2 regions of the Micromonospora marincola genome follow, and region 2 is predicted to be linked to the other one. Evidence: predicted binding sites of a transcription regulator. Region 2 holds the regulator's gene; the other holds the start of a gene.
The links. Region 2 encodes HrcA, which represses chaperone genes, less so after heat shock. Its sites were predicted from a motif close to GGTTNGCACNCTCNNNNNGAGNGTGCNAACC; they were not measured.
Positions count from the first base shown of each region.

Region 1: a site for HrcA is predicted at 8,702-8,732, ahead of groL (chaperonin GroEL). Genes of this name have one in related genera too.

Region 1 covers NZ_JAXCFT010000005.1:188,601-203,778, forward strand. Annotated here, with positions in the region: gene SM450_RS14355 (ABC transporter permease) at 1-13, shown strand, start outside; gene SM450_RS14360 (DoxX family protein) at 193-639, shown strand; gene SM450_RS14365 (hypothetical protein) at 677-949, opposite strand; gene SM450_RS14370 (hypothetical protein) at 946-1,488, opposite strand; gene SM450_RS14375 (GntR family transcriptional regulator) at 1,695-1,934, shown strand; gene SM450_RS14380 (DUF4232 domain-containing protein) at 2,084-2,713, opposite strand; SAM riboswitch class I at 2,806-2,939, shown strand; gene thrC (threonine synthase) at 2,952-4,241, shown strand; gene paaN (phenylacetic acid degradation protein PaaN) at 4,610-6,283, shown strand; gene SM450_RS14395 (N-acetyltransferase family protein) at 6,340-6,855, opposite strand; gene SM450_RS14400 (cold-shock protein) at 7,079-7,279, shown strand; gene SM450_RS14405 (hypothetical protein) at 7,386-8,654, shown strand; gene groL (chaperonin GroEL) at 8,928-10,550, shown strand; gene SM450_RS14415 (hypothetical protein) at 10,621-10,827, opposite strand; gene SM450_RS14420 (S8 family serine peptidase) at 10,890-13,298, opposite strand; gene SM450_RS14425 (glycerol-3-phosphate dehydrogenase/oxidase) at 13,352-15,157, shown strand.
Region 2 covers NZ_JAXCFT010000010.1:16,150-31,327, forward strand. Annotated here, with positions in the region: gene SM450_RS20550 (phosphotransferase family protein) at 1-247, opposite strand, end outside; gene SM450_RS20555 (DUF4240 domain-containing protein) at 320-856, shown strand; gene lepA (translation elongation factor 4) at 1,041-2,915, shown strand; gene SM450_RS20565 (GlsB/YeaQ/YmgE family stress response membrane protein) at 3,149-3,433, shown strand; gene SM450_RS20570 (GlsB/YeaQ/YmgE family stress response membrane protein) at 3,696-3,980, shown strand; gene SM450_RS20575 (sugar ABC transporter substrate-binding protein) at 4,203-5,492, shown strand; gene SM450_RS20580 (carbohydrate ABC transporter permease) at 5,489-6,478, shown strand; gene SM450_RS20585 (carbohydrate ABC transporter permease) at 6,475-7,305, shown strand; gene SM450_RS20590 (MOSC domain-containing protein) at 7,326-7,958, shown strand; gene SM450_RS20595 (hypothetical protein) at 7,995-8,279, opposite strand; gene SM450_RS20600 (hypothetical protein) at 8,559-9,419, opposite strand; gene SM450_RS20605 (enoyl-CoA hydratase-related protein) at 9,525-10,301, opposite strand; gene hemW (radical SAM family heme chaperone HemW) at 10,321-11,544, shown strand; gene SM450_RS20615 (DUF4870 domain-containing protein) at 11,588-12,271, opposite strand; gene hrcA (heat-inducible transcriptional repressor HrcA) at 12,481-13,506, shown strand; gene dnaJ (molecular chaperone DnaJ) at 13,579-14,724, shown strand; gene SM450_RS20630 (16S rRNA (uracil(1498)-N(3))-methyltransferase) at 14,726-15,178, shown strand, end outside.

The sequences.
Region 1 (15,178 bases), on a different contig from region 2:
CATCACCAGCTGAGATGCAAGGCGGGGGCCCCGGTTAACGCCTCGGGTAGAGGAAGGGGCCCCGCTTAACAGCTTCAGCCCATATCATGGGAGCGTTCCCATGAGATTGTCCCGCCAGCAAGGAATTGATTAACTTCTATACCTGAGCCCGCCATCCTGGACGTCGCCACATATCGCCCCAGGAGGTTTCCCATGGTCCCCGCGCAGTTGAAGGGCCCCGTGCTCGCCCTGTTCCGCATCGTCGTCGGCCTGCTCTTCCTGCTCCACGGAGCGGCGTCGATCTTCGGCATACTCGGCGGCAACCCGGTCACCGGCAAGGCGATCCCGTTCGGCACCTGGCCCGGCTGGTGGGCCGCGTTGATCCAGTTGGTCTGCGGCGCGCTTGTGCTCGTCGGCCTGGGCACCCGGCCGGCCGCGCTGCTCGCCTCCGGCTCGATGGCGTACGCGTACTTCGTGGTGCACCAGCCGCACGGCCTGCTGCCCATTCGCAACGGCGGCGAGGCAGCCGCGATGTTCTGCTGGTCGTTCCTGCTGATCGCGGTGCTCGGCCCCGGCGCCTGGGCGCTCGACGCCCTGCTGGCCCGCCGTCGCACGGCCGCCGAGACCCCTTCGACCCCCCGCGCCTCCGTCCCCGCCTAAACCCCACACCTCCGCGATCTTGGTACGGGGTCGCCCCTCAGGGGGCGGTCCCGTACCAAGAGTCAGCCCGGCACCCGTCCGGATGGGGCGCGGGGAGCTGGCAGCGGCGGGGGAGTGGGCCGGTGAGGCGGGCGTCGCACCAGACCCGGGTACGCGCCGACTGTCGGTCCTCCTCGGACAGCGTCGTCTCGCCGAAGTCGACGGCGAGCACATGACCGAGTGAGCGACGCAGCGCCATGGCCAGCGCGGCGGCCTCGTCGACGCTGGTCAGCGTGGTGGGCAGGTGGATGATCCAGTGCGCATCGCTCATCGCGGCCCACCCGTGCCGGACAACCCGCAGGTGTACGTCGACAGCGCGCCGACGGCCGCCGTCAGGCTCTCCATCATCAGGTCGAGTTGTTCGGCGGCGCGCCGCCACTGCCGGACGGCGTCATCGGCAGCCGGGTCGTCAACCGGGGCGGCGTCGAGGAGTTGACGCCCGGCGGCGGTGACCCGGTCGGGGAGCCGGCCGATCCGGTCGGCGGTCGCGCCCAGCCGGCTCCGCACGCCGTCCAGCGCCTCGACCAGCCCGCCGACGGTGACGGTTTCCCGGTGGTCGGCGGCCACGCGGAGCCGGCGTACGCCGTCGCTGATCTGGGACTCCGCGTCCCCGGCCAGGTCCAGGGCGTCCTCGCCGCTGCGCCGGGCCAGCTTGACCGCGGGATGCGCGCACCCCGCGCCGACGCGCTCCAGCAGCACGGTGGCGGCGGCCACCGCGAGGTACGTCTCCCGCATCTCGCCGGCCACCTGCTCGACCGCCCAGATCGCACCGGCGACGGTCGCCTCCGGACTCGTCTTCGCTTCCGTCACATCGGCTCTTCTTTGCCTGGCGGGGTGCCGGGGCGGCGCACTGGTGCCGTCGAAGACGTGCGCTGCCCCGGCTGGGGGGATCGACCAGTGCCTAGCTGGGCGTTCCTTCGGGAAGCTTTACCGATAATGCTGGTAAAGTCAACGATGCGCTTGAAGTGTCTCCCGGCTTCGTGATCAGATGGGTATGCCTAGCTGGGAGCACTCGCATGTCCACACCGCGCAGATTCGAGCCGCACTACCGCAGGATCATCGTCGACATCAGGAGGCGCATCGCCGAAGGCGAGTGGCCGCCCGGTCACAAGCTGCCGTCCACCAAGGAGTTGGCGGATCTGTATGAGGTGGGCAGCCAGTCGACCGTCCGGCAGGCCATCACGATCCTGATCGAGACCGGCGAGTTGTACGGCCATCAAGGCCTCGGCGTGTTCGTTCCGGACGCCAACAAGTAGCCCGGCCGCAAGATCGGGTGCCACCACCCGAGATCTTGGAAAGAAACGGCCCCTGGAGGGGCACTTTCCCTCCAAGATCTCTCCGGCTTCGTTGACAACCCGCTCGCGGATCGTCGAGGGCCGGAGGCGCTCAGAGGGGCCGGAAGAGCTCAGAGGGGGTTGTCGGGGGTGACGGCTGGGGACGGCGGGGCGCTCGGCTCGGTCGGTTCCGTGGTCGGCTCGGGGTCGCGGCGCTTCCAGGCGCTGACCCCCAGCCGGCCGGTGTTGCCGAGGTCGATCGGACCGTCCAGCGCGACCGGGTACGCCGGCCGGCCGGTCACCGGGGCGACGTAGAGTTGCCTGCCCTCGGTCGCCACCACTGTCGCGTCGGTGACGGTGTTGCGCCAGAGCAGCGCCGCGCCGGCCCGTTCGCCGGGGCGCAGCACGATCAGGGTGGGTGGGGCGTCGAAGCCGGAGGTGATCCCGGTGGCGCCGGGGACGATCCGGACCATGATCGGTTCCCCGTCGCCGTCCCGGAGGCGGACCGCCGGATAGCCGCGCAACTCGTACGGCTGGTTGCCGCAGTTGACCAGGTCCAGGCCCATGGCCCGCAGCCCCATCGCGGCGCTCACCCCGGTTTCGGTGATCCGGATGCCCTCCGGGGTGCACGGCGGGGTGGGTGAGGCGGCGGGGGCGGTCGGGTGCGGGGGCAGCGGGTCGATCGGCGCCGGTGCCCGGGTGCAGGCCGCCAGTAGCGTCAGCGCCGCGAGAAGGCCGGTACCGACTGCCGCGTTCCGCATCCGGTGATCATGCCACCCGCGCCGGCCCACTGCGTGGGATCCCCGGGTGGCAGCTTCGTGAGCAGCGCATAGACTCGGTGGCACAACTGCATACCTCATCCAGAGGGGCTGAGGGATACGGCCCGACGACGCCCCGGCAACCACCCGCCACGCTCGACGACGAGCGACCGCGGGCAGGTGCCAATTCCGTCCCCGCCGCACCCGGCGATGCGGGGAAAGATGAGAGGAACCTCTCGACATGACGTCGACGCTTTCCGCCGTCCCCGGCATCGACACCACCCGCAGCCCGGCCCGCGCCCTGGTCTGTCGCGCCTGTTCCGCGCGCTACCCGCTGGCCGCGCAGCACGCCTGCTACGAGTGTTTCGGCCCGCTTGAGGTCGACTACGACACCGCCGCCCTGGCCACCGTCACCCGTGCGCAGATCGAGGCCGGCCCGAACAGCATCTGGCGCTACGCCGCCCTGCTGCCGGCCGGCCAGGACCCGGCCACCCGGGTCACCCTCGACCCGGGCCTGACCCCACTCGTGGCCGCCGGCAACCTCGCCGCCGAGCTGGGCCTCACCGGCCCGCTCTGGGTCAAGGACGACAGCGCCAACCCCACCCACTCGTTCAAGGACCGCGTCGTGTCGGTGGCGCTCACCGCCGCCCGGGCGCTCGGCTTCACCCGTTACGCCTGCGCGTCCACCGGCAACCTGGCCAACTCGGTCGCCGCGCACGCGGCCCGGGCCGGCGTGCCGTCGGTGGTCTTCATCCCCAGCGACCTGGAGCAGGGCAAGGTCGTCACCACCGCGGTCTACGGCGGTGACCTGGTCGCGATCGACGGCTCGTACGACGACGTGAACCGGCTCTGCGGCGAGCTGGTGGAGACCGACGAGTTCGAGGACACCGCGTTCGTCAACGTGAACGTCCGGCCGTTCTACGCCGAGGGCTCCAAGACGCTCGGGTACGAGGTGGCCGAGCAGCTCGGCTGGCGCATCCCGGCGCAGGTGGTCATCCCGATGGCCAGCGGCGAGCTGCTCACCAAGATCGACAAGGCGTTCACCGAGCTGGTCGAGATCGGGCTGGTGGAGGCCCCGGCCGGCGGCTGGAAGGTGTTCGGCGCCCAGTCCGCCGGCTGCAACCCGATCGCCACCGCGCTGCACGACGGAAGCGACACCATCGTCCCGGTCAAGCCGACAGGCATCGCCAAGTCGCTGAACATCGGCGACCCGGCCGCCGGGGTGTACGCGCTGGAGGCGGTCCGCCGCACCGGCGGCTGGATGGAGTACGCCGACGACGAGGAGATCCGCGCCGGCATCCGACTGTTGGCCCGGACCACGGGCGTGTTCGCCGAGACCGCGGGCGGCGTGACGGTGGCGGTGCTGCGCAAGCTTGTGGAGTCCGGCAAGCTCGACCCCACGGCTGAGACGGTGGTCTTCAACACCGGCGAGGGCCTGAAGACCCTCGACGCGGTGGCTGCCGCCGCCGGCCCGACCCACCGCATCAAGCCCAGCCTCCGCGCCGCCCGCGACGCCGGCCTCCTCTCCTGACCTCCTGACCCGTCCGGCAAGGCGTTGACCAAGGAGTTCGTGTCAGCGGCAGTGGCCGTTCCGGACGCGAACTCCTTGGTCAACTTGCCGCAGCGGGTGACGGGGGATGTGCGGGGAGTGGCAGAAAGCCGCCCCCGAGGACTTGACGGCAGGAACCGGACGGCGCAAGATGCTCGGTGCGGGAGGGCATCCGCCGGAGACTTTTCGAAGTTTTGCGACCCAACGCCGGAGGCGTTGTGCGGACGTCCCTCCCGACCAACCTCGGACAGGGCCAGCGGAAAACCGCTGGCCCTGTCGCCGTTTCCCGCCCCAGGCAGTTGTGACACGCCCCTACTGATCTGGTGCCTTCCTGTTGCATGATGGCGGGCATGACGGAGACCCCGCACCCCCTGTACGACAGGCACGCCGAAACCCTCGACCGGGCGCTGACCGCGATCACGGAGCGCGGGTACTGGTCCGCCTATCCCGAGTCGCCCAGCCCCCGGGTGTACGGGGAGACCGCAGCCGCCGACGGCAAGGCCGCCTTCGAGGCGTACCTGGGTGGCGACTTCCCGCTCGACCAGGCCGGTGACGGCACCACGGTCGCCACCGAGGCCAGCCCGTTCGGGGTGACGCTTGACGTGCGCTACCCGCACACCGGCGCCGACGAGCTGGTGGCCGCCGCCACCGCCGCGCTGCCGGCCTGGCGCGACGCCGGCCCGGCGGCCCGGGCCGGGGTCTGCCTGGAGATCCTCAACCGCCTCCACAAGAACATCTTCGAGCTGGCCAACGCGGTGCAGTTCACAAGCGGCCAGGCGTTCGTGATGGCGTTCCAGGCCGGTGGCGCGCACGCGCTGGACCGCGCCCTGGAGGCGGTCGCCTACGCGTACGCGGAGATGACCCGCCACCCGGGGACGGCCGGCTGGGAGAAGGCCGCCGGCAAGGGCGACCCGCTGCGGATGACCAAGACGTTCCACGTGGTGCCGCGCGGGGTGGCGCTTGTCATCGGCTGCAACACGTTCCCGACCTGGAACTCGTATCCCGGGTTGTTCGCCTCGCTCGTCACCGGCAACCCGGTCGTGGTGAAGCCGCACCCGCGTGCCGTGCTGCCGCTGGCGATCACCGTGAGGTACGCCCGGCAGGTGCTCGCCGAGGCCGGCTTCGACCCGAACCTGGTGCAGCTCGCCCCCGAGGCCGCAGGCGAGAAGCTCGCCTCGACGCTTGCCCTGCACCCCGCCGTCAAGATTGTCGACTTCACCGGCTCCACCGAGTACGGCGACTGGCTGGAGGCGAACGCCCGGCAGGCCGCCGTCTACACCGAGAAGGCCGGCCTGAACACGGTGGTGATCGACTCCACCGACGACTTCGCCGGGCTCTGCCGCAACCTCGGCTTCACGCTCACGCTCTACAGCGGTCAGATGTGCACCACCTCGCAGAACCTGCTGATCCCGCGCGACGGCATCGACACCGACCAGGGGCACCGGAGCTTCGACGAGGTGGCCGCCGGTATCGCCGGCGCGGTCGCCAAGCTGACCGCAGACCCGGCCCGGGGCGTCGAGCTGACCGGCGCGATCGTCAACGACGGCGTGCTGGAGCGGCTGGACGAGATCGCCAAGGTCGGCGAGCCGGTGCTGGAGTCCCGGACCGTCGAGCACCCGTCCTTCCCGGGCGCCGTGGTGCGTACGCCGACAGTCGTCAAGCTGGACGCCGGCGACACCGCGACCTACGGGCGGGAGTGGTTCGGGCCGATCTCGTTCGCCATCGCGACCGCCTCGACCGAGCACAGCCTGCGCATCCTGCGCGAGACGGTGGGGGAGAAGGGCGCGCTGACCGCGGCCGTCTACTCCACCGACGAGGCGGTGCTGGACGCGGCCGAGGCGGCGGCTGTCGACGCCGGGGTGCACCTGTCCTGCAACCTGACCGGCGGCGTCTTCGTCAACCAGTCGGCGGCGTTCTCCGACTTCCACGGCTCGGGCGCGAACCCGGCGGCGAACTCCGCCCTGACTGACGGCGCATACGTGGCAAACCGCTTCCGCGTGGTCCAATCCCGCCGCCACGCATGAAAGGCGGGGCCCCTTCTTAACGCATTTGGTAGAGGAGGGGCCCCCGCTTAACACACTCAGGCCGGGCGGCGCATCTGGAGTTCGTGCAGGGCGGGGATGCGCGGGTGCGGGACGCGTACCCCGGTGTCGGTGAAGCCCAGCTTCTGGTAGGCCCGGCAGGCGCGGTCGTTGCCGACCACCACCTCCATCATCAGCTCCGGCCGGCCGCACGCCCGGGACCAGGCGGCCACCTCGTCCACGAGCGCGGCGAGCAGCCCGCTCCCACGCCGTGCCGGGGTCACGTAGACCGCGTAGACGAGCGTCAGGCCCGGCTCGTCCGGCGCGGCCGTGCCGCCGGCGTGACCGACCAGGCGGCCACCCGGGTCGGCGACGAACTGGGCGGTGTGGTCGCCCCGGGAGACCGCCGCGACCCGGGCGGCGAAGTCCGCGTGCGGCCGGGCGGCGGCCTCGGCGACGGTTTCCAGGAAGGCCAGCGGGGCGTCGGCAAGCATCTCCAGCCGGAGCGCCCGCATCCGGGCGGCGTCCTCCGGGCGAATCCGGCGGACCGTGGTCGGGGCGGGCGCGCTGGTCATGCCGCATACATACCGGACCGGTCCGGTGGCGGCGCCGCCGGGTGCCCGACCCGGCCCGGAATGCGCCCGATTTGTGGTCGTGCGCGGTCGTCACGCCTGGTGTAGCGTGCGATTTCGGTCACCGATTCAGCGGCCGTCGCCGATCGCCGAAACCGGTGGGCCGCCGGTGCCGGTCCGCCGGTCTCCGGGTCTTGGGACGCCGCGCAGAGTGAGGAAGTGCACCGTGGCACAGGGCACCGTGAAGTGGTTCAACGCCGAAAAGGGCTACGGCTTCATCGCCGTCGACGGCGGCCAGGACGTCTTCGTCCACTTCTCCGCGATCGAGATGGACGGCTACAAGGCGCTTGAGGACGGCCAGCGGGTCGAGTTCGAGATCGCCCAGGGCCAGAAGGGTCCGCAGGCCGAGCGCGTCCACGTCATCTGATCATCGTCGGTCGCCGCGCGCGGCCGAGCCACCCCGGCCGGGGCTGCGCTGCGGCCCCGCACCGTGGAAGATCATGAGCCGTTCCAGCCGTCGCTGAGGAGGGCCCATGTCCGAGCTGCCCCCGTCGGGTGCCCCCGAACCGGTGCCCCCGGTCGACCCGACCCGGCCCCCGCCGCCGCCCGCCGACCCGTGGGCCGACCCGGCCCCCGCCGGCCAGCCCGGCTCAGACCCGGCCGTTCCACACCAGCCCGGGTACGACCCGCCCCCGGGCTCCGCTCCGGACGGCACCCCACCCGGTCGGCCCGCCCCGCAGGGCACCCCACCCGGTTGGCCCGCGCCGCAGGGCAGCCCGCCCGGTTGGCTCGCCCCCCAGGGCGCTCCGCCGGGCTGGCCCGCGCCGGACTCCGCTCCGCCCGGGTGGCACTGGCCGGCGGCCGGCGCGCCCGGGGCGGCGTACCCCGGTCACCCGATGCCCGGCGCGGCGTATCCGGCGTCGCCGATGCCCGGCGGCCATCCCGGCTGGTTTCCGGGTATCGACCCGCAGGACCCGCTTGTCACCCCGCCGCACGCGGGCGTGGGGGGTTGGTTCGCGCGGTGTGCCGGCGCGGTCCGGCGCGGCTGGCCGCAACTGGTGCCGATCATGCTGCTCACCCAGGGTGTCCCGGCGGCGGTGATCTCCGTCGTCTCGCTGTTCCTTGTCCCCACCGACGAGATGGCGACCGGCCCGGACGGCGCGCCGGTGCTCCCGGACGGCTACCTGGAGCAGACGCTCGCGTTCTACGGTGTGGTGCTGCTGGCCGCCCTGGTCTTCGGCCCGCTCCAGGCTGTCGGCTGGGCCGCCGGCACCTGGGTGGTCGCCCGGCAGGCGGCCGGTGGGCCGGCGGGCCTGGGCGGCGCGCTCCGGTACGGGATGCGCCGCGCGCTCGGTCTCTGGGGTTGGACGATCGTTGCGTCGCTGCTGATCACGGCCGGCGCCTGCTTCTGCCTGCTGCCAGGCGTCTACGCCGGTTTCGCGGTCGCCCTGTTCGGGCCGGTCTACCTGTTCGAGCGGCAGGATCCGATCGGGCGGTCCTGGCGGATGTTCCACCGGAGCTTCGGCATGGTGCTGGGCCGGGTGGCGCTCGTGGCGTGCGCGCTGCTCGCGGCGGCCGTGCTGGACATCGTGGTGGGCGCGGTGAGCGGCGCGGTGTTCGGCGCCGATCCGACGACCGCGCTCGGCACCACGGTCGGGGCGGTGGCGCTGGCCGTGGTGGGCGCCGCGCTCGCCGCGCCGGCCTACCTGGCCCAGCTCGTCGGACTGGTCGTCGCGTACGCCGAGCAGCGGGCGCAGGAAGGCCCGGTGAACGCGGCCCGGCTGGCGGCGGAACTCGGCTGACCGGCGCTGTCGTGCTTGCACTCGGCTAGGGAGAGTGCTAAACAAGTCATTGGCACTCGCGTACGGTGAGTGCCAATGGTCGGGGCGGTAGGGCCACGGCCGCACCGGTGTCCCAGGGGCGCCGGAGTGGCACGGGGCCGGTCGTCGCGGGCTGTCCGGCCCGACCGAGGAGGACGTCGTCGTCGCCAGGTGGCGACGTCCCCAAGGTGCGTACACCAGACGGCCCATCCGGGCATCCGGGTGGACCGTGAGTGTCCAGGAGGACAACGCCGTATGGCCAAGATGATCGCGTTCGACGAAGAGGCGCGCCGCGGCCTCGAGCGGGGCATGAACCAGCTCGCCGACGCCGTGAAGGTGACGCTCGGCCCGAGGGGCCGCAACGTCGTGCTCGAGAAGAAGTGGGGTGCCCCCACCATCACCAACGATGGTGTGAGCATCGCCAAGGAGATCGAGCTCGAGGACCCGTACGAGAAGATCGGCGCCGAGCTGGTCAAGGAGGTCGCGAAGAAGACCGACGACGTTGCCGGTGACGGCACGACGACGGCGACCGTCCTGGCCCAGGCCCTCGTCCGTGAGGGCCTGCGCAACGTGGCTGCCGGCGCCAACCCGATGGCCCTGAAGCGGGGCATCGAGGCCGCCGTCTCCAGCGTCTCGGAGGAGCTGCTCAAGCTCGCCAAGGACGTGGAGACCAAGGAGCAGATCGCCTCCACCGCCTCCATCTCCGCCGGTGACAGCACCGTCGGTGAGATCATCGCCGAGGCGATGGACAAGGTGGGCAAGGAAGGCGTCATCACCGTCGAGGAGAGCAACACCTTCGGCCTGGAGCTTGAGCTCACCGAGGGCATGCGCTTCGACAAGGGCTACATCTCCGCCTACTTCATGACCGACCCGGAGCGTATGGAGGCCGTCTTCGACGACCCCTACATCCTGATCGTCAACAGCAAGATCTCGTCGGTGAAGGACCTGCTCCCGATCCTGGAGAAGGTCATGCAGTCGGGCAAGCCGCTGCTGATCATCGCCGAGGACCTGGAGGGCGAGGCCCTGGCCACCCTGGTGGTCAACAAGGTCCGGGGCACCTTCAAGTCGGTCGCCGTCAAGGCGCCGGGCTTCGGTGACCGCCGCAAGGCCATGCTCGGTGACATCGCCATCCTCACCGGTGGCCAGGTCATCAGCGAGGAGGTCGGCCTCAAGCTGGACGCCGTCAACCTCGACATGCTGGGCCACGCCCGCAAGGTCGTGGTGACCAAGGACGAGACCACCATCGTCGACGGCGCCGGTGACGCCGACCAGATCCAGGGTCGGGTCAACCAGATCCGGGCCGAGATCGACAAGAGCGACTCCGACTACGACCGGGAGAAGCTGCAGGAGCGCCTGGCCAAGCTGGCCGGCGGTGTTGCGGTGATCAAGGTCGGCGCGGCCACCGAGGTCGAGCTGAAGGAGCGCAAGCACCGCATCGAGGACGCCGTCCGCAACGCGAAGGCCGCCGTCGAGGAGGGCATCGTCCCGGGTGGTGGCGTCGCGCTGGTGCAGGCCGGCAAGACCGCCTTCGACAAGCTGGACCTTTCCGGCGACGAGGCGACCGGCGCGCAGATCGTCAAGATCGCGCTGGACGCCCCGCTGCGGCAGATCGCCGTCAACGCCGGCCTCGAGGGTGGCGTCGTCGTCGAGCGGGTTCGCAACCTCGACTCGGGTCACGGCCTCAACGCCGCGTCCGGCGAGTACGTGGACCTGCTGGCCGCGGGCATCATCGACCCGGCCAAGGTGACCCGTTCCGCGCTGCAGAACGCCGCCTCGATCGCCGCGCTGTTCCTCACCACCGAGGCCGTCGTGGCGGACAAGCCGGAGAAGACCCCGGCCGCCCCGGCTGGCCCGGGTGGCGGGGAGATGGACTTCTGAGTCCAGCTCCACAAGTACGCCGAGAAGGGGGCGGGCCGCGTCAGCGGTCCGCCCCCTTCCGCGTGCGCGCTCAGGTGGGCAGCGGCCGTTGGTTGCGTCGCTTGTGCGCCCGGTCGTAGGGCGGCAGCAGCCGCCTCGGCTCGTCCACCGGCTGCCGCGACTCCTCCGCGGCCGGCTGGTCGGCGGCGGCCTGCTCGGCGTCGCCGAGGTCGAGCCGATCGGCGACCCGCTCGCCGGTCGGGGCCGGGTCGTCGGTCCGTTCGTCATCAGTGGTCATGCGCCGCCTCCTCTGCTCCTCGACGGTAGGGGCCGATCGATCACCACGGCGGACGAACGGCGTTATGCCCCATTTCGGGCGGCCCGCACCGCCGCGTACGCGTCGACCAGGCCGGCGCCGACCGTGTCCCGGGTGCCGCCGCACGTCCCGCCGGCCGGCACCGTGGCCGGGGTGGCGGTCTCGGCGAGGATCCGCCGGGTCCGGTCCAGGTCCCCGATCAGCGCCGGGTTCGCCGACCACATCAGCGCCACCACGCCCGCCACCTGCGGCGTCGCCATCGAGGTGCCGTCCAGGGTGGCGTACCCGCCGCCCGGGAACGCCGACGGCACGGCCGCGCCGGGCGCCACCAGGTCGGGTTTCGCGACGCCTCCGGTCGGGCCCCGGCTGGAGAACTCGGTGAGCCGGCGGGAGCGGTCGACCGCGCCGACCGTGAGCACGTCCGGGTACGGCGCCGGCGGGTCGTTGAGCGAACCGCAGGACGGTCCCTCGTTGCCGGCGGCGGCCACCACCAGGATGCCGGCGGCGGCAAGCGCGGCGGTCGCCGGACGCAGCGCACCCGCGTCGCACCCCTCAAACGGCGGGCAGCCCCACGAGTTGGTGAGCACGTCCGGCGCGCGTTGCGGCCGGCCGTCGGTGAGCGGGTCACCTCCCGGCGGGAACGGGGCCAGCATGAACTGGAGACAGTCGAGATAGCGGGCCGGGTTACCGAGGTTGCGGTCCAGGTTGACGCAGCCGACCCAGCTCGCCCCCGGGGCCACCCCGATCCCGCCGCGACCCACTGCGCTGCCGAGCGTGTGGGTGCCGTGGCCGCCCCGGTCGGCCGGCGCGCGGCGGTGCTCCCACGGGTCGTACCAGGAGTCGTCGCCGCCCCGGAAACCGGCGGCAAGCGCCGGGTGTCCACCGTCCACGCCGGAGTCCGAGCTGCCCACCACCACGCCGGCGCCGGTGACGCCAAGCTCCGACCAGACCCGGTCCGCGCCGATCAGCGACACGTTCCAGGTCGGGCCGGTCGGCGCCGGGCTGTCCCCGCGGGCCGGCGGCGGCGCCGCGGGAAGCGGGCGCAGACGCTGGTCGACGAGGACCCGGGCCACCTCGGGGCGGCCGGAGAGCCAGGCCCGTACCGCCGGGCCGCCGTCCGTCTCGATCGCGTTGACCAGGTAGTAGGGCGTCGGGTCGAGACGCAACCTGGTGAGCGTGCGGCGCAGGTCGCCCTGGGTGCGCTCGGCGGTCGCCACCAACCGCCGGTAGACCTCGGCGGCCCGGGCGTCCCGGCCGGCCCGACCGGGCACGCCGGCCGGCAGGCCGCTCAGGTCGGCCTGCTCCCGCAGCACCACGAACAGCCGCTCGCCGTACAGCCCCGGCTGGCCGGGCACCACGTACACCACGGCCACGGCGGCCAGCAGGGCCCCGGCGGCAAGCGCGGCGACGCCCCGGCGGGGAGCGCGGGCGTGGGGGCGGGCGAGCAGCACGCCGTACCCGACGGCGAGCAGGACCGCGACGGCGAACGCGGCGCCGGTGCCGACCGCGACCCAGAACGGCACGTCGCGGCCGGTGGCCAGCAGCAGGCTGATCTCCTCCGGGTCGGTGAACGCCAGCGGCCCGGCCACCGCCAGGCCGACAAGCCACCGCACCGGGGCCGGCCCGGCCGCGCGGCCGGCATGCCGGGCCGCGGCCTCCAGCGCACCGAGGACGAAGCCGAGCGGCGGCAACAGGACCAGGCCCGGCAACTGGGCGCCGGACTGCCCGGCGCCGGCCGCCAGCAGCGCCAGTGTGACCCCGGCGACCAGGCCGCCGACAAGCACCAGCCGGGCCGGCCGCAGGGTGGTCCCGCCGGCGAGCCCGGCCCAGAACCCGGGGCCGAGCAGCACCCCGGCCAGCACGCCGAGCGCGGCGGCGGCAAGCGCGGCGAGCAGCGTCTCCAGCGCCCCGCCCAGCGCGCCCACCCAGATCCAGGGCAGCAGCGCCGCCAGCCCGGCGGCGATCGCCAGCAGCGACACGGCGGCGTCACCGCCCGGCGGAACCGCCGGGACGGCCGGCCGGCGGCGGGCGACCAGGCCGACCGCGAGCGCGAGCAGCGCGGCGGTCACCGCCAGCGCGGCCAGGTACGCCTCGTGGTGCACCGGCGGCAGCGCCCGCAGCAGCGTCGCCGCGCCGAGCGCGACCGCGCCGCCGGTCCACGCCCGCCCGGTCGCCCGCACCGCCGGGGAGCGGGGCGCCAACGCCAGCGCCAGCGCGGGCCCGCCGACAAGCAGCATGGTGACCACCGCCACCACCGGCCAGCTCACCACCGCCCGGTCCATCCCGAGGGCCAGCATCACCTGGTCGACGAGCCAGCCGGTGACCTGGCCGGGCACGGTGACAAGCACCGCCCAGACGCCTGTCGCCACCGCCGCCACGACCGGCCACGGCCCGGTCCCGCGCGGCGGTGGCAGGGGTACGGGAGCAGCGGGCGGCCCGGTCAGCATGGTCATCACGGTACGGCCGGGACGTGTCGTCGTAGCGCGGGGACGGCTACCGTGGACGGGTGCGTGACCCCAACGTCTTCCGATCCGTGGCCGGCCAGCTCTCCGCCGAGCGCCGCGCCGACGACCTGCGCCGGCTGCGCGCCGAGCGGTTCGACGTGCTGATCATCGGTGGTGGGGTGACCGGGGCGGGCGCCGCGCTCGACGCCGCGTCCCGGGGGCTCAAGGTCGCCCTGGTGGAGGCGCGGGACTACGCCGCCGGCACGTCCAGCCGATCCAGCAAGCTGATCCACGGTGGCCTGCGCTACCTGGAGCAGTTGGAGTTCCACCTGGTCCACGAGGCGCTCACCGAACGCGGCCTGCTCGCCACCCGGCTCGCCCCGCACCTGGTCCGCCCGGTGCCGATCCTGGTGCCGCTGCCCACCTCCGGCGGCGTCCGTGACCTGCCCGGGCGTGTCGTCCGCCGCTCCTACTACGGCCTCGGCGTGGCCGCGTACGACGCGTTCGCCGGGTTGTTCGGCGGCGGGCGCGGCATGCCGATGCACAGGCACCTGACCCGCGAGGGCGCACGCCGGGTCTTCCCGAGCCTGCGGCCGGACGCGCTCGCCGGCGCGATCCGCTACTACGACGGCCAGGTCGACGACGCCCGCCTGGTGGTGACGCTGGCCCGCACGGCGGCCAGCCTCGGCGCGACAGTGGTCAACAGCGCCCGGGCGGTCGGCCTGATCCGCCAGGCCCGCGAGGTGACAGGCGTGCGGGTCCGCGACCTGGAGGCGCCGGCCGGCTCGCCGGACGCCGAGTTCGAGGTACGCGCGCGCACCGTGATCGCCGCGACCGGGGTGTGGAGCGACGACATGTCGCGGATGCTCAACGACGTCGGGCTGCGCCCCGGCCTGCGGGTACGGGCCTCGAAGGGCGTACACCTCGTGGTGCCCCGGTCGGCGATCGTCGGCGAGACCGGGCTGATCCTGCGCACCCCGACGAGCGTGCTCTTCGTCATCCCGTGGGGCGGCCACTGGATCATCGGCACCACCGACACCGACTGGCAGCTCGACCGGTCCCACCCGGCCGCCACCGCGCGCGACATCGACTACCTGCTCGATCAGGTCAACACCGTGCTGGACCGGCCGCTCACCACCGCCGACATCGAGGGCGTCTACGCCGGGCTGCGCCCGCTGCTCTCCGGCGAGGCGGACTCCACCTCCAAGCTCTCCCGGGAGCACGCCGTGGTCGAGCCGATGCTCGGCCTGCTGCTGGTGGCGGGCGGGAAATACACGACGTACCGGGTGATGGCCTCCGACGTGGTCGACCACGCGGCGCGCCGCCTCGGCCGGACCCGCCCGTCGCGCACCGCCGACCTGCCGCTGCTCGGCGCCGACGGCTACGCCGCCATGTGGCGGGACCGGGCCGACCTGGCCCGCCGGCACGGGGTGCCGGTCGGGGTGGTCGAGCACCTGCTGGAGCGCTACGGCAACCTCACCCTCGACGTGCTCGCCCTGGTCGACGCCGACCCGCTGCTCGGTTCGCCGCTCGCCGGCGCGCCGGAATACCTCGCCGCCGAGGTGACGTACGCGGCCCGGGCCGAAGGCGCCTTGCACGTCGAGGACGTGCTCACCCGGCGTACCCGGATCTCCATCGAGACCAGCCACCGCGGCCTGGAGTCGGCGGAGCACGCCGCGGAGCTGATGGGCGCGGTGCTCGGCTGGGACGCGGCGACCCGGGCCCGGGAGGTGGCCCACTACCGGGCGCGGGTGGAGGCCGAGCGGGAGTCGCAGCTCATGCCGGACGACATCGCGGCCGACGCGGCGCGACTCGGCGCACCAGACGTGCGTGGCTTCGCCGCCGACCGGGCCAGCTCACCCCGCTGAGAAAACCGGACCGCACGGACT
Region 2 (15,178 bases):
CGCACCAGTCGACCAGGTGCCGCTGCCCGTCCAGCGGGGCCGCCTTGACGAACACCCGCTCGCCGGTCGGGCCGGTCAGGACGGCGGCGAAGCCGCGGGTGAAGCCGCCGCCGGCCACCTCGACCGCCGCCGGTGGGCCGCCGAGCCGCGCCGCCAACGCCGCACGCAGTCCGCTTGGCAGGTCGGCCCAGCCGGGCCGCACGGCCGTCGCCCCGTAGGGCACGGGCGGTAGCGAGACCTGGCGCACGGCACCATGCTGCCGCACCGCCGCACCGCCGGGTGCGGGCGGGCGTCGGTGGGCTCTGCGAGACTGCCGGCCATGAGGACCGAGGACTTCTGGCAGTTGATCGACCAGGCCCGGGCCGGGGCCGGGGAAGAGGCCGACGCCGTCGCCGCCCGGGCGGTCGCGCTGCTGGCCGAGCGCTACCCCGAGGAGATCGTCGGGTACGCCGAGCACCAGCGGCGGGTGATCGCCGCCTCCTACCGGGTCGACCTGTGGGGCGCGGCGTACCTGATCAACGGGGGCGCCTCGGACGACGGCTTCGAATACTTCCGGGGCTGGCTGATGACGCAGGGCCGGGCGGTGTTCGCCCGGGCGGTGGCCGAGCCCGACTCCCTCGCCGAGCTGCCCCGGGTCCGGGCCGCCGCGCTCAGCGGCGAGGAGTTCGAGTGCGAGGACATGCTGGCGGTGCCGTGGGACGCCTACCGGAAGGCGACCGCGACCGAGCTGCCCTCGGGCCGTGAGCGGGCCCCCGAGCCCGACCTGAACGACTTCTGGGACTTCGACGACGAGGATGAGGCGCGGCGGCGCCTGCCAAAGCTGGCCGCGCTCTTCGTCGAGCCGCCCGAGGAGTGACGCCGACAGCAGTGACGCCGACAGCAGCGACGCCGACAGCAGCGACGCCGACAGCAGCGACGCCGACAGCAGCGACGCCGAGGGAGTGACGGGGGAGCCCGGGCGCGCCCCGGCCGGCGTGGGAGCATAGAGGGGGCCGGCGCCGCGTCGGCCCGCTCACGTCAGCCGACCAGAACGGACCGCTGTGCCACCGACGCTCGATCCCGGCGCGAACGCTCCCGGTGCCACCGACCCGGCGCGCATCCGGAACTTCTGCATCATCGCCCACATCGACCACGGGAAGTCGACCCTGGCCGACCGGATGTTGCAGCTCACCGGCGTGGTCGACCCCCGGCAGATGCGCGCGCAGTATCTGGACCGGATGGACATCGAACGCGAGCGCGGCATCACCATCAAGAGCCAGGCCGTCCGGATGCCGTGGACGATCCGGGAGGGTGACCGGGCCGGCGAGACCGCCGTGCTCAACATGATCGACACCCCGGGTCACGTCGACTTCACCTATGAGGTGTCCCGCTCGCTTGCGGCCTGCGAGGGCGCGATCCTGCTCGTGGACGCCGCGCAGGGCATCGAGGCACAGACGCTCGCGAATCTCTACCTGGCGCTCGAGAACGACCTGCACATCATCCCGGTGCTCAACAAGATCGACCTGCCGGCCGCCCAGCCGGAGAAGTACGCCGAGGAGTTGGCCCACCTGATCGGCGGCGACCCGGCGGACTGCATCCGGGTCTCCGGCAAGACCGGCGAGGGCGTGCCCTACCTGCTCGACGAGATCGTCCGGCAGTTCGTGCCGCCGGTCGGCGGGGCCGACGACCCGGCCCGCGCGATGATCTTCGACTCGGTGTACGACGTCTATCGCGGCGTGGTCACGTACGTGCGGGTGATCGACGGCCGGATCTCGGCCCGGGACCGGATCAAGATGATGTCCACCGGCGCGGTTCACGAGCTGCTGGAGATCGGTGTCATCTCGCCGGAGATGGTGAAGGCCGACGCGCTCGGCGTCGGCGAGGTGGGCTACCTGATCACCGGCGTGAAGGACGTGCGCCAGTCCCGGGTCGGTGACACGGTCACCATCAACGGCAACCAGGCCAAGGAGGCGCTCGGCGGCTACAAGGACCCGAAGCCGATGGTCTACTCGGGCCTCTATCCGATCGACGGCTCGGACTACCCGAACCTGCGCGAGGCGCTTGACAAGCTCAAGCTCAACGACGCGGCGCTCACCTACGAGCCGGAGACCTCCGGCGCGTTGGGCTTCGGCTTCCGCTGTGGCTTCCTCGGCCTGCTGCACCTGGAGATCATCCGGGAGCGGCTGGAGCGGGAGTTCAACCTCGACCTGATCTCCACCGCGCCGAACGTGGTCTACCGCGCCATCACGGAGGACGGCGAGGAGATCGTGGTCACCAACCCGAGCGAGTACCCGACCGGCAAGATCGCCGAGGTGTACGAGCCGACGGTGCGGGCCACGGTGCTCACCCCGAACGACTACGTCGGCGCGGTGATGGAGCTGTGCCAGGGCCGCCGGGGCAGCCTGCTGGGTATGGACTACCTCTCCGCCGACCGGGTGGAGCTGCGCTACACGCTGCCGCTGGCCGAGATCATCTTCGACTTCTTCGACCAGCTCAAGAGCCGCACCAAGGGCTACGCCTCGCTTGACTACGAGACCTCCGGCGAGCAGGCGTCCGACCTGGTGAAGGTCGACATCCTGCTGCACGGCGAGCCGGTGGACGCGTTCAGCGCCATCGTGCACAAGGACAAGGCCTACACGTATGGCACGACGATCGCGGCGAAGCTGCGCTCGTTGATCCCGCGCCAGCAGTTCGAGGTGCCGATCCAGGCGGCCATCGGTTCCCGGGTGATCGCCCGGGAGACGATCCGCGCGATCCGCAAGGACGTGCTCGCCAAGTGCTACGGCGGTGACATCAGCCGTAAGCGCAAGCTGCTGGAGAAGCAGAAGGAGGGCAAGAAGCGGATGAAGATGGTGGGCCGGGTGGAGGTCCCCCAGGAGGCTTTCATCGCCGCGCTCTCCTCCGACTCCGACGGCAAGACCGCGGGCAAGAAGTAGCCGCACGGCCGCCCCGACCGGCCGGTCCCTCCTCGTCGGAGGGGCCGGCCGGTTCGCGTACTCAGGAATTTTTCAGCTTCTGGCAGTGCTCCCACCTGCGGATTTGGGCCGTCGAGGCGGCCTGGTGCGCCCCGGCGTGGATCTGACCGGTTTCGGTTTTCGGCCGGTCGGGAACTTACCGGTCACGACAGCAATCGCACAGAACGTGCGAAACCGCTTATAGGAGGACGACCGTGGAGTTCACCGTCTGGGGCATCATCACCGCCCTCATCGTCGGTCTGATCGTCGGCGCGCTGGGCCGGCTGGTGGTGCCGGGCCGGCAGAACATGCCGATCTGGCTGCACATGGTGATCGGTGTCGGCGCCGCGCTGCTGGGCACGATCGTCGCGCGGGCCTCGGGCTTCGCCGAGACCGCCGGCATCGACTGGCGTGAGCTGATGCTGCAGGTGCTCTTCGCCGCCATCGGTGTGGCCCTGGTGGCCGGCGTCGGCCGTCGCCGCGGCGTCACCCACCACTGATCGCGCACCACACGCGCCTCGACGGGCGCCCGGCCGAGTGGCCGGGCGCCCGTCGGCGTTTCCGTATTGAAGCCGGTCCGTCCGCCGGCAATCGCGGGCAGTGACGTCCCGCGCCGGAGTTTGGACGAGAAACCCCAGCTCACTGTCGGTCTGAACAAATCGTCACCGAAGTCGGTTTGGATTTTTGGCCGGTCGGGAACTTAGCGGTCACGACAGTTACCACACGAAATCGTGTGACCGGATCCGAAGGAGGAGGGCGACCATGGAGTTCACCGTCTGGGGAATCATCACCGCGCTGGTCGTTGGTCTGATCGTCGGCGCGCTGGGCCGGCTGGTCGTGCCGGGCCGCCAGAACATGCCGATGTGGCTGCACATGCTGATCGGTGTCGGCGCCGCGCTGCTGGGCACGATCGTCGCCCGGGCCTCCGGCTTCGCCGAGACCGCCGGCATCGACTGGCGTGAGCTGATGCTGCAGGTGCTCTTCGCCGCCATCGGTGTGGCCCTGGTGACCGGCGTCGGCCGTCGCCGCGGCGTCTCGCGCTACTGACCCCCGCACCACAAGCCACGACGGGCGCCCGGCCACCGGCCGGGCGCCCGTCCGCGTACCCCCGCTTCGACCTGCCCGGACGGTGTTTCTGCCGTCCGGGCTCTCGGCTGCGATACCGTCGCCTCGGCCGGCCGCCGCGAACGCCCCCTGTTGTAAAGGAAATTTTCCTACTAAGGTGCGGCGCAGAAGGTTAGTGCCAAACGGCCCTGAGGGAGATATGGCGTGAACAGGTGGAAGCGGCTGGCCCCGGTCACCGCCATCGTGGCGTCGGCCGCGCTGGCGCTGACCGGATGCGGTGGCTCCGGCGACGACGAGGCCGCCGACAACAGCAAGCTGACGGTCTGGATGATGGGCGAGGGCGGCGACGCCCAGACCGCGTTCCTCGACTCAATCGAGACGGAGTTCAAGAAGAAGCACCCCGAGACCGACGTCGTGGTGCAGTACATTCCCTGGCTCGAGGCGCCGAAGAAGTTCCAGGCCGCGCTCGCCGGTGGAGAGGGCCCCGACGTCACCGAGCTGGGCAACACCGAGACCCAGGGCTGGGCGGCGCAGGAGGCCCTCGCCGACGTCACGGACAAGCTCGCCGGCTGGTCCGAGGGCAAGGACATCCTGCCCGACCTGGTGAAGAACGCCCAGCTCGACGGCCGGCAGTACGGCGTGCCGTGGTATGCCGGCGTGCGCGCCGTCTACTACCGCACGGACTGGTTCGCCGAGGCCGGCGTGAAGCCGCCGACGAACTGGGACGAGATGATCTCCGCCGCGAAGGCCGTCCAGGCCAAGAAGCCCGGCACCTACGGCATCGCCCTGCCCGGCAACTCCGAGCTGCCGTTCTACTCCTTCCTCTGGGGCGCCGGCGGTGAGATCGCCACCAGGGACGGCGACACCTGGAAGTCCGGCTACACCACGCCCGAGGCGCAGCGGGCGGTCAAGTTCTGGACCGACCTGGTGACCGTGCACAAGGTCGCCCCGCCGGCCGCCGCCGGCTGGAACGAGGTCGACGCCCGGACCCAGTTCGCCACCGGCAAGGCCGCCATGGCGTTCGCCGGCAGTTGGCAGGGCGGCGCGATGAAGGAGGCCAACCCCGACATCGAGAAGGTCTGGGGCACCTTCCCGATCCCCGGCCCGGACGGCAAGGCCGCCCCGGCGTTCGCCGGCGGCTCCGACATCGCCATCTGGAAGGACAGCGAGCGGCAGTCCCTGGCGTGGGACTACACGACCGTGCTGCTGGCCAAGCAGAAGGACAAGGAGTTCGCCGACAGCCTGGGCTTCTTCCCGGTCTACCAGGACCTGCTCAGCGGCGGCAGCTACGCCGACGACAAGGTCATGGCCGCGTTCGCCACCGCCATGCAGAACACCAAGCTGACCCCCCTCACCCCGAAGTGGGTAGAGGTCAGCCGGACCAAGACGGTGACCCAGGCGATGAACAGCTCGGTCATCAAGGGCCAGAAGACGGTCGAGAAGGCAACCGCCGACGCCGCCGCCGAGATGGAAGGCATCTTGAACAGCAAGTGAGCTTACTGACGAAGAGCCCCGACGGGGCCACCGCGCGGGAGACCCCCGAGCGGCGGCCCCGCCGCCGGGCGGACAAGCTCCCGTACCTGCTGCTCCTGCCCTGCCTGGCGATCATCGCCGTGCTGCTGCTCTGGCCGCTCGGCCAGGTCGTGACGATGTCCTTCTTCAAGCTGGACAACGTCCGCCAGCTCCGCGGGGACCGCGAGTGGCCGTGGGTCGGCCTGGCCAACTACGCGCAGATCCTCGGCGACCCGTTCTTCCGTACGGTGCTGCGCAACACCGTGCTCTTCGCGGTCGCCAACGTGGCGCTCACCATGGTCCTCGGCACGCTTGTCGGGCTGCTGCTCAACCGGCTGGGCCGGAAGATGGCCACGTTCGTGGCGAGCTGCGTGATGCTCGCCTGGGCCACCCCGGCGCTCACCGGCACCATCGTCTGGAAGTGGATCTTCGACGATACGAGCGGCCTGGTCACCTGGCTGTTCAACAAGCTCCCGGACGGGCTCTCCACGACGGTGTTCGGGCGCAGCGACTGGACCGGGTACGGCTGGTTCAACGACCCGCTGCTCTTCTTCGGCATCCTGACGCTCGTGGTGGTGTGGCACTCGTTCCCGTTCATCGCGGTGAGCGTGCTGGCCGGGCTCAAGAGCGTGCCGAGCGAGTTGCAGGAGGCGGCCCGCGTCGACGGCGCCGGGCCGTGGCGCGTCTTCTGGTCCGTCACCTTCCCGATCCTGCGGCCGGTCTTCGGCATCCTCGTGGTGCTCTCCACGATCTGGGACTTCAAGGTCTTCACCCAGCAGTTCGTGCTGGCCGGCGGCACCCAGGACCGGTCGACGTTCATGCTGTCGATCTACTCGTACGCGGAGGCGTTCTCGCCGCCGCCCAAGTACGGCCTCGGCTCCGCGATCGCCGTCATCCTCACCGTGATCCTGCTCGTGGTGACCTCCCTGTACGTCCGCATGGTGCTCCGGCAGGAGGACGAGTCGTGAAGAAGCTCGCGCTCAACGGGGCCGGCCTGCTGGTCGCCCTGTTCGCCGCGTTCCCCGTCTACTGGATGATCGCGACCTCGCTCAAGCCCAACCGGGAGATCTTCTCCGCCACGCCGCGCCCGGTGCCGGCCGAGCCCACCCTGGAGCACTACCGGGAGATCCTCACCGGCAACCTGATCCCCGGCGTGACGTTCGTCGACTTCTTCCTCAACAGCGTGCTCGTCGCGGTGGCCACCGTGCTGTTGAGCGGGCTGGTCGCGCTGCTCGCCGCCACCGCGGTCGCCCGGTTCCGGTTCAAACTGCGCACCAGCTTCCTGATCCTGCTGCTTGTGGTGCAGATGATCCCGCTGGAGGCGCTCGTCATCCCGCTGTTCCTGATGATCCAGCGGCTCGGCCTCTACAACACGCTGCCCAGCCTGATCCTCACGTACCTCGGATTCTCGCTGCCGTTCGCGGTCTGGATGCTTCGCGGCTTCGTCGCGGCGGTGCCGAAGGAACTGGAGGAGGCGGCGGCGATCGACGGGGCCAGCCGGGCGCAGACCTTCCGCAAGGTGCTCTTCCCGCTCGTCGCGCCCGGCCTGGTGGCCACGAGCATCTTCTCCTTCATCACCGCCTGGAACGAGCTGATCTTCGCGTTGACCTTCATCAACGACCAGCAGAAGTACACGCTGCCGGTGGCGATGACGTTCTTCTTCGGCCGGGACGACACCGCCTGGGGCTCGGTGATGGCCGCGTCCACCCTGTTCACCCTGCCGGTCATCGTCTTCTTCCTGCTGGTCCAGCGCCGGATGGTCTCCGGGCTGGTCGCCGGCGCGGTGAAGGGCTGAGTGCACCTAGGGTGGTCGCCATGACGGGCAGGGTGGTGGCGGTGAACCTCGGCGAGATCACCGAGGCGGCGTGGGCCGGTGACGCGAGCGGTCGCAGTGGCATCGACAAGCGGCCGGCCGGCGGCCGGGTGGAGATCCGGCCCGGCGGGGTGACAGGTGACTTCATCGGCGAGCGGGCCCACCACGGCGGCCCCGACCAGGCGGTTTACACGTACGCCGAGGAGGACGCCGGCTGGTGGGCCGGTGAGCTGGGCCGGCCGCTGCGGCCCGGTGTCTTCGGCGAGAACCTGACCACCTCGGCGGTGGACGTGACAGGCGCGGTGATCGGCGAGTGTTGGGCGATCGGCTCCACCCTGCTCCAGGTGACCAAGCCGCGCACCCCGTGCCGCACCTTCGCCGGCTTCTGGGGCGTACCCGATCTGATCAGGCGGTTCACCGCGTACGGCGCGCCGGGGGCCTACCTGCGGGTGCTGCGCCCCGGCGACGTCGGCGCCGGCGACCCGGTCGAGGTGGTCGACCGGCCGGACCACGGGGTGACCATCGGCGAGGTGTTCCGGGCCGTCACGCTGGAGCCGGAGCTGCTGCCCCGGCTGCTCGACGCGCCGGAGCTGCCCGAGTCGCTGGGGGAGAGGGCCCGCCGCCGTCTCGGCTGACGGGCCACCGAATCCTGAGCGGTGCGCGCGCTCCTGTCAGGCCCACTTCGCGGGCCGGGTGTAGCTTCTGCCGGTTACCGGATCAGCCACGATGCTGGGTAGCTGGGCGTTGCGTAAGGCCCGCTCATTGATGAAGAACTGGCCGAGGCCGCCCACCCGGGTGAGATGGTTGGACGCCCGGGTGTTACCGGGCGGCATGGCGAGGTAGATCAGTTGGGTGGGGTTGACCTGCTTGACGATGGCGAGGGCGGGGGCGAGATCGGTGTCGGCGCTGATCAGCAGCGTGGTGTCGGCGAGCCGGAGAGCAGCATCGGCGACCATCCTGGCACCGAGGGCGACGTCGGTACCCTTCTCCTCGTAACTCTTGTAGGGCCGGTTAGGCGGCGACTGTGGCCACGTTCACCTCTCTCCGAGTTCCGTGTGGTGTATGGTGGTGCCATACGACGCCGAGAGATACGGCAGGAACGGCTCCCTTCGGGGGGCCGTTTTTTTTGCGCACGGAGCCCAGCAACGGCTCCGGAGGCCCAACGGCTTGAGGGGGCACTCGGCGACGGCAGCGGGGCCCTTAAACTGAGAAGAATTTCGGGCCAGGGGCCGGGGTCAGGGCGCGGCGAAGACCTCGGCCAGCACCTGCGTCGCCGGGTCGCCCTTCACCCGCGTCCAGGTGCCCTGCTCGGCCGTCCACTCCAGATTGGCGAAGCGGACCCGCTTCACGCCCCGGTCGTCGGCGTGCGAGACCAGCCAGTGCGCGTACCGCCAGCCGTTGCGGTCGTCGCTGGCCGGCACCGTGAGCCCGGTCAGGTCCGTTCCGGCGGTCAGCCGGGGCAGCCCCCAGTCGAGCGTCAGGCCCTCCAGCACGGCGCTGGCCGCGGCCGGCCCACGCATCGTCGGCGTCGACCCGACCGTGCAGGCCACCGCGCCGGTCGCCTGGCCGAGCAGCGCGCGGGTGAGGACCTCCGACTCGTCCGCCCACTTCTGGTACGCCTCGGGGTAGGCCGAGCGCTGCACCCGCTGGGCGGCCTCGGTGACCCGCATCCGTTCCCAGCCCTTGACCTTCTTCAGCGCGCCGTAGAACTTCTTCGCCGCGTAGCGCGGGTCCTGGATCTCCTCCGGCGTGCCCCAGCCCTGGCTCGGGCGCTGCTGGAACAGGCCGAGCGAGTCCCGGTCGCCGTGGGCGATGTTGCGCAGGTGCGACTCCTGGTAGGCGGTGGCGAGCGCCACCACCACCGCCCGCTCGGGCATCCGGCGCTGCACGCCGATGGCGGCGATGGTGGCCGCGTTGGCCATCTGGTCCGCGCCGAGCACCACCTCGCCGTCGGCCCGCACGGTGCAGGTCCGACTGGCCGTCGGCAGGCGCAGGTGGTGGCCGAACTGCTTGCTCACGAACCAGACCGCGAGCAGGGCCAGCACGCACACCACCACACCAGATGCCACGATCGATGCTCGCGTCCGCACCCACACCCCTTTCACACCCCGCCCAGCGTACGTCGCGATCGCCGCCGGCCCGGGCGTGGCTGTTAAGCGGGGGCCCCGCCTATACCGGAGACGTTAAGCGGGGGCCCCTCCTTACACCACCCAGGCGGCGGGGCGCTTCTCGCGGAGCGCTTGCACGCCCTCGCGGCCCTCGGGGGAGAGGAAGTAACCGGTGGAGAGCGCCGACAACTCGGCGATCTCGGTACGCAGGTCGGCCGCGGAAGGGCGGCGCAGCAGCTCCTTGGCCCCGGCCAGCGCCGACGGCGCGCCCCGGACCAGCGACGCGCGGTAGCGCTCGACGGCGGCGTCCAACCCGTCCGCCGGCACCGCGGCGGTGACCAGACCGATTTCGGCGGCCCGCCGGCCGTCGAACGTGTCGCCGGTCAGGTAGAGCTCGGCGGCGGCCCGGGGGCTCAGCCGGGGCAGCACGGTCGCCGAGATGACCGCCGGGATCACCCCGATCCGCACCTCGGTGAACGCGAACGTGGCCTCCTCGGCGCAGACCGCCATGTCGGCGGCGGCGATCAGGCCCAGCCCGCCGGCCCGCGCCGCCCCGGCCACCTTCGCCAGCACCGGCTTCGGGCACTCCCGGACGGCGACAAGCACGTCGCCGAGCATCCCGGCCGGCACCGTCCCGCTGGCGTACGCCGCGGCGGTCTCCTTCAGGTCGGCGCCGGAGCAGAAGACCGGACCGGTGTGGTCGAGCACGACCGCCCGGACCGCGTCGTCGGCGACCGCCGCGGCCAGCCCGGACAGCAGCTCGGTCATCAGCGGGGTGGAGAGCGCGTTGCGGTTGTGCGGGCTGTCCAGGGTGAGGGTGGTCACCCCACGGGCCGTGGCGACCCGCACGAGAGCGTCCGGAGAGGTCATGCCGGGCACACTAGTGGCCATGCCCGGCGTCCTTCCAGAAGGTGAACCCGTCCCGCGTGACGGGTCGCTGCCCGCCGCCGCCCGCCGCGCCGTCGGCGCCCGCGGCTTCGGGGTGTACGTGCACGTCCCGTTCTGCGCCAGCCGGTGCGGTTACTGCGACTTCAACACGTACACCGCCGCCGAGCTGGGCGGTGGGGCGAGTCGGGAGACGTACGCCGACAGCGTGCTGGCCGAGCTGGCGCTCGCCGCCCGGGTGCTCGGTGACACCCCGCCGCCACGGGTGGACACCGTCTTCGTCGGCGGCGGCACCCCCACCCTGCTGCCCGCCGACGACCTGGCCCGGATCCTCGACGGCATCGACCGCACCTGGGGGCTGGCCGGCGACGCCGAGGTGACCACCGAGGCAAACCCCGAGTCGGTCACCCCGGAGTCGCTGAAGGCGCTGCGGGCGGCCGGCTACACCCGGATCTCGCTCGGCATGCAGTCCGCCGCGCCGGGCGTGCTGGCGGTGCTCGACCGGCGGCACAGCGCGGGCCGGGCCACCGCCGCCGCGTCGGAGGCGCGGGACGCCGGGTTCGACCACGTGAACCTGGACCTGATCTACGGCACCCCGGGGGAGACGGCGGACGACTTCGCCGCCTCGCTGGCGCGGGTGGTCGAGGCCGGGGTGGACCACGTCAGCGCGTACGCGCTGATCGTGGAGGACGGCACCCGGCTGGCCGCGCGGATGCGTCGGGGCGAGTTGCCGTACCCCTCCGACGACGTGGCGGCGGACCGTTACCTGGCCGCCGAGGAGGCGCTGCGCGCGGCCGGTTTCTCCTGGTACGAGGTGTCCAACTGGGCCCGCTCGGCGGCCGGGGCGTGCCGGCACAACCTGCTCTACTGGACCGGTGCCGACTGGTGGGGCCTGGGCCCGGGGTCGCACAGCCACGTCGGCGGGGTGCGCTGGTGGAACGTCAAGCACCCGAGCGCGTACGCGGCGCGGCTTGCCGGCGGCGCGTCGCCGGCGCTGGCCCGGGAGCGGCTCACCGCCGACGAGCAGCACATGGAGGACGTGATGCTGCGGCTGCGGCTCGCCTCCGGGCTGCCGCTCGACGTGCTTGACGAGACCGGCCGGGCGGGCGCGGAGCGGGCCCGGGCGGGCGGGTTGCTCGACGCCGGGGCGTACGCCGAGGGCCGGGCCGTGCTCACCCTGCGCGGCCGGCTGCTTGCCGACGCGGTCGTCCGCGACCTGCTGCCCTGACCGGATCCGGCCGGTCCCGCCGCGCGGGACCGGCCGGAGCGGGTCACTTGATCAGACTGGCCGACATCGGATAGCGGTAGAGCTGGCCCTCGTTGGCCTTCACCCCGGCCAGGATGCCGAAGATGATCCCGACGATCATGGCGCCGAAGCCGATCACCAGGCCGATCAGGATGCAGGTGAGGATCCAGCCGACGAGCGCGATGACCGACCAGATGAGCTGGAAGTTGAGCGCGGCGACCGCGTGCGCCCGGACGGTCGGGGACTGGTTGCCCCGCGCCAGCAGGGCCACGAGCGGCGCGACCCAGCCCAGGACGCCGCCGCCGATCAGCATCCCGGCCGCCCCACCGAAGTGCGCCACCAGGGCCCAGGTCTTGTCGTCGTTGTTGGCGTAGCCGACCGGCGGGCCGTACGCGCCACCGCCGGGATAGCCGGCGCCGGGCGCGCCGTAACCCGGCGCACCGCCACCCGGCGGGGGATAGCCACCCGGCGGCGGGTAGCCACCCGGCGGCGGGTAGCCACCCGGCGGGGGATATCCGCCGGCCGGAGGTTGGCCGCCCGGGGGCGGATAGTCACCGGGCGGGGGATAGCCGCCCCCGCCCGGTGCCCCGGACAGTGGTGCGGTGGGGGGCTCGTGGGCCGGCGACGAGCCGTAGGGCGCCGACGGCGCGGTCGGGTCGGGCTGGGGGCCGGGGTCCCCCGCTCCGGGCGGGCGAGGAGGTTCAGTCATGCACGTCACGGTAGGTCCCACGGGCAAGCGGCACCAGGGCTGTTCGGACCCGCCCCGGCCGACTGTGCGGCGGGCCGCACCCGGGGTCCGTCGGGCGATCATCGCGTCGGCGGGACTGCCGACGTAGACTGGCACTCGCTACAGTCGAGTGCCAGCCGCCCGGCGGATGCCGCGGGTCGCCCGGCCGAGGTGCGTCAGGAGGTGGGGAGATGGGTCTCGACGACCGCAAGCTCGCCGTGCTGCGCGCCATCGTCGAGGACTACGTCCACACGCAGGAGCCGGTGGGCAGCAAGGCCCTTGTCGAACGGCACCAGCTCGGCGTCTCGCCGGCGACCGTGCGCAACGACATGGCGGTGCTGGAAGAGGAGGGCTACATCCGGCAGCCGCACACGAGCGCCGGCCGGGTGCCCACCGACCGCGGCTACCGCCTCTTCGTCGACCGGCTCTCCCGGGTCAAGCCACTCAGCCCGGCCGAGCGCCGGGCGATCGAGCGTTTCCTGGTCGGCGCGGTCGACCTCGACGACGTGGTGCATCGCACCGTCCGGCTGCTGGCCCAGCTCACCCGGCAGGTCGCCGTGGTGCAATATCCCAGCCTGGCCCGGTCCAAGGTGCGGCACCTGGAGCTGGTGCCGATCTCCACCACCCGGCTGATGGTCGTCATGATCGCCGACACCGGCCGGGTCGAGCAGCGGCTTGTCGAGCTGCCCGCCCCGATCCCCGCCGAGGACGTCACCGACCTGCGCCGGCTGGTGAACGAGAAGCTTGTCGGCAGTCAACTGGCCGAGACGCCGCCGCTTGTGCAGGCGCTCGTCGAGGAGTCCCCGCCACAGTTGCGTCCGGCCATGACCACGCTCTCCACCGTGCTGCTGGAGACGCTCGTCGAACGGCACGAGGAGCGGATCGCGCTTGCCGGCACCGCGAACCTCACCCGGGGTGGCCTGCTCGACTTCCAGGGTTCGTTGCGCCCCATCCTGGAGGCGCTCGAGGAGGAGGTCGTGCTGCTCAAGTTGATCGGCGAGACGGAGCCGAGCAATGCCACCCGGGTGCTCATCGGCGACGAGAACGAGATCGACAACCTGCGGGCCGCCTCGGTGGTCAGCACCGGCTACGGCCCGGGTGCGACGATCGTCGGTGGGCTCGGGGTGCTCGGGCCGACCCGGATGGACTACCCCGGCAATATCGCCATGGTGAGGGCCGTGGCACGCTACGTGGGCGAACTGCTGGCCCAGAACTGACCAGTCAGGGCCGACGGCCGGCTGCGGCCGACGACCGGCGAACGCGAGACGAACATGAGGACACCGAACGCAGTGGCCAGGGACTACTACGGCATTCTCGGCGTGAGCCGGGACGCCTCCGACGACGAGATCAAGCGTGCCTACCGCAAGCTGGCGCGGCAGTACCACCCGGACGTCAATCCGGACCCGGAGGCACAGGAGAAGTTCAAGGACATCAACGCCGCGTACGAGGTCCTCTCGGACGACCGGAAGCGGCAGATCGTCGACCTGGGCGGCGACCCGCTCGCCCCGGGCGGCGGTGGCGCCGGCGGTCCGGGCGGTCCGGGCGGCGCCGGCCCGTTCGTCGGCTTCCAGGACATCATGGACGCGTTCTTCGGCGGCGCGGCGGGCGGCAGCCGGGGTCCCCGGCCGCGTACCCGGCCGGGCGCCGACGCGATCCTGCGGCTGGAGCTCGACCTCAACGAGACCGCCTTCGGCGTCGAGGCGCCGATCACCGTCGACACCGCGGTGCTCTGCACCACCTGCTCCGGCGCCGGCACGGCCGCCGGCACCCACCTGGCCACCTGCGAGGCGTGCGGTGGTCGCGGCGAGGTGCAGTCGGTGCAGCGGACGTTCCTCGGTCAGGTGGTCTCCGCCCGGCCGTGCACCGTCTGTCAGGGCTACGGCACCACGATCCCGCACCCCTGCCCGACCTGCGCCGGCGACGGCCGGGTGCGCACCAGGCGCTCGCTGACCGTCAAGATCCCCGCCGGGGTCGAGGACGGCATGCGGATCCGGCTGGCCCAGCAGGGCGAGGTCGGCCCGGGCGGCGGCACCGCCGGCGACCTCTACGTCGAGATCCACGAGCGGACCCACGACGTCTACTCCCGCAAGGGCGACGACCTGCACTGCCGGGTGACCGTGCCGATGACCGCCGCCGCGCTCGGCACCCGACTGACCATCAAGACGCTCGACAGCGAGGAGGTCGTCGACGTCAAGCCGGGCACCCAGCCCGGCAGCACGCTGCGGCTGCGCGCCCGTGGCGTCCCGCACCTGCGCGGCACCGGCCGGGGCGACCTCTACGTCCACCTGGACGTGCGCACCCCGACCAAGCTCGACGCCGACCAGGAGCGGATGCTGCGCGACTTCGCCAAGACCCGTGGCGAGGAGGTCGCCGAGCTGACCAAGCAGGGCGGCTTCTTCTCCCGGATGCGCGACGCCTTCAACGGGCACGCCTGAGGTGTCGGCGCCGCTGTTCCTGGTCGAGGCGCTGCCCACCGGCGACACGGTGACGCTCGACGGCCCGGAGGGCCACCACGCGGCCACCGTGCAGCGGCTGCGCGTCGGCGAGGAACTGCTGTTCGCCGACGGCCGGGGCGGCACCGCCGCCGCGCTCGTCACCGCCGTCGGCCGGGGCACGCTCGACGCGCGGATCACCTCCCGGGGGTACGCCGACGCGAGCGTCCCCCGGCTGGTCGTGGCGCAGGGGATCGCCAAGGGCGACCGGGGCGAGCTGGCCGTGCAGGCGATGACCGAGGTCGGGGTGGACGAGATCGTGCCCTGGGCGGCGTCCCGTTCGGTGGTCCAGTGGCGCGGCGACCGGGGCGTACGGGCCCGGGAGAAGTGGACGGCCACCGCCCGGGAAGCCGCCAAGCAGGCCCGTCGCCCGTGGCTGCCGGTGGTGGCCGGCGCC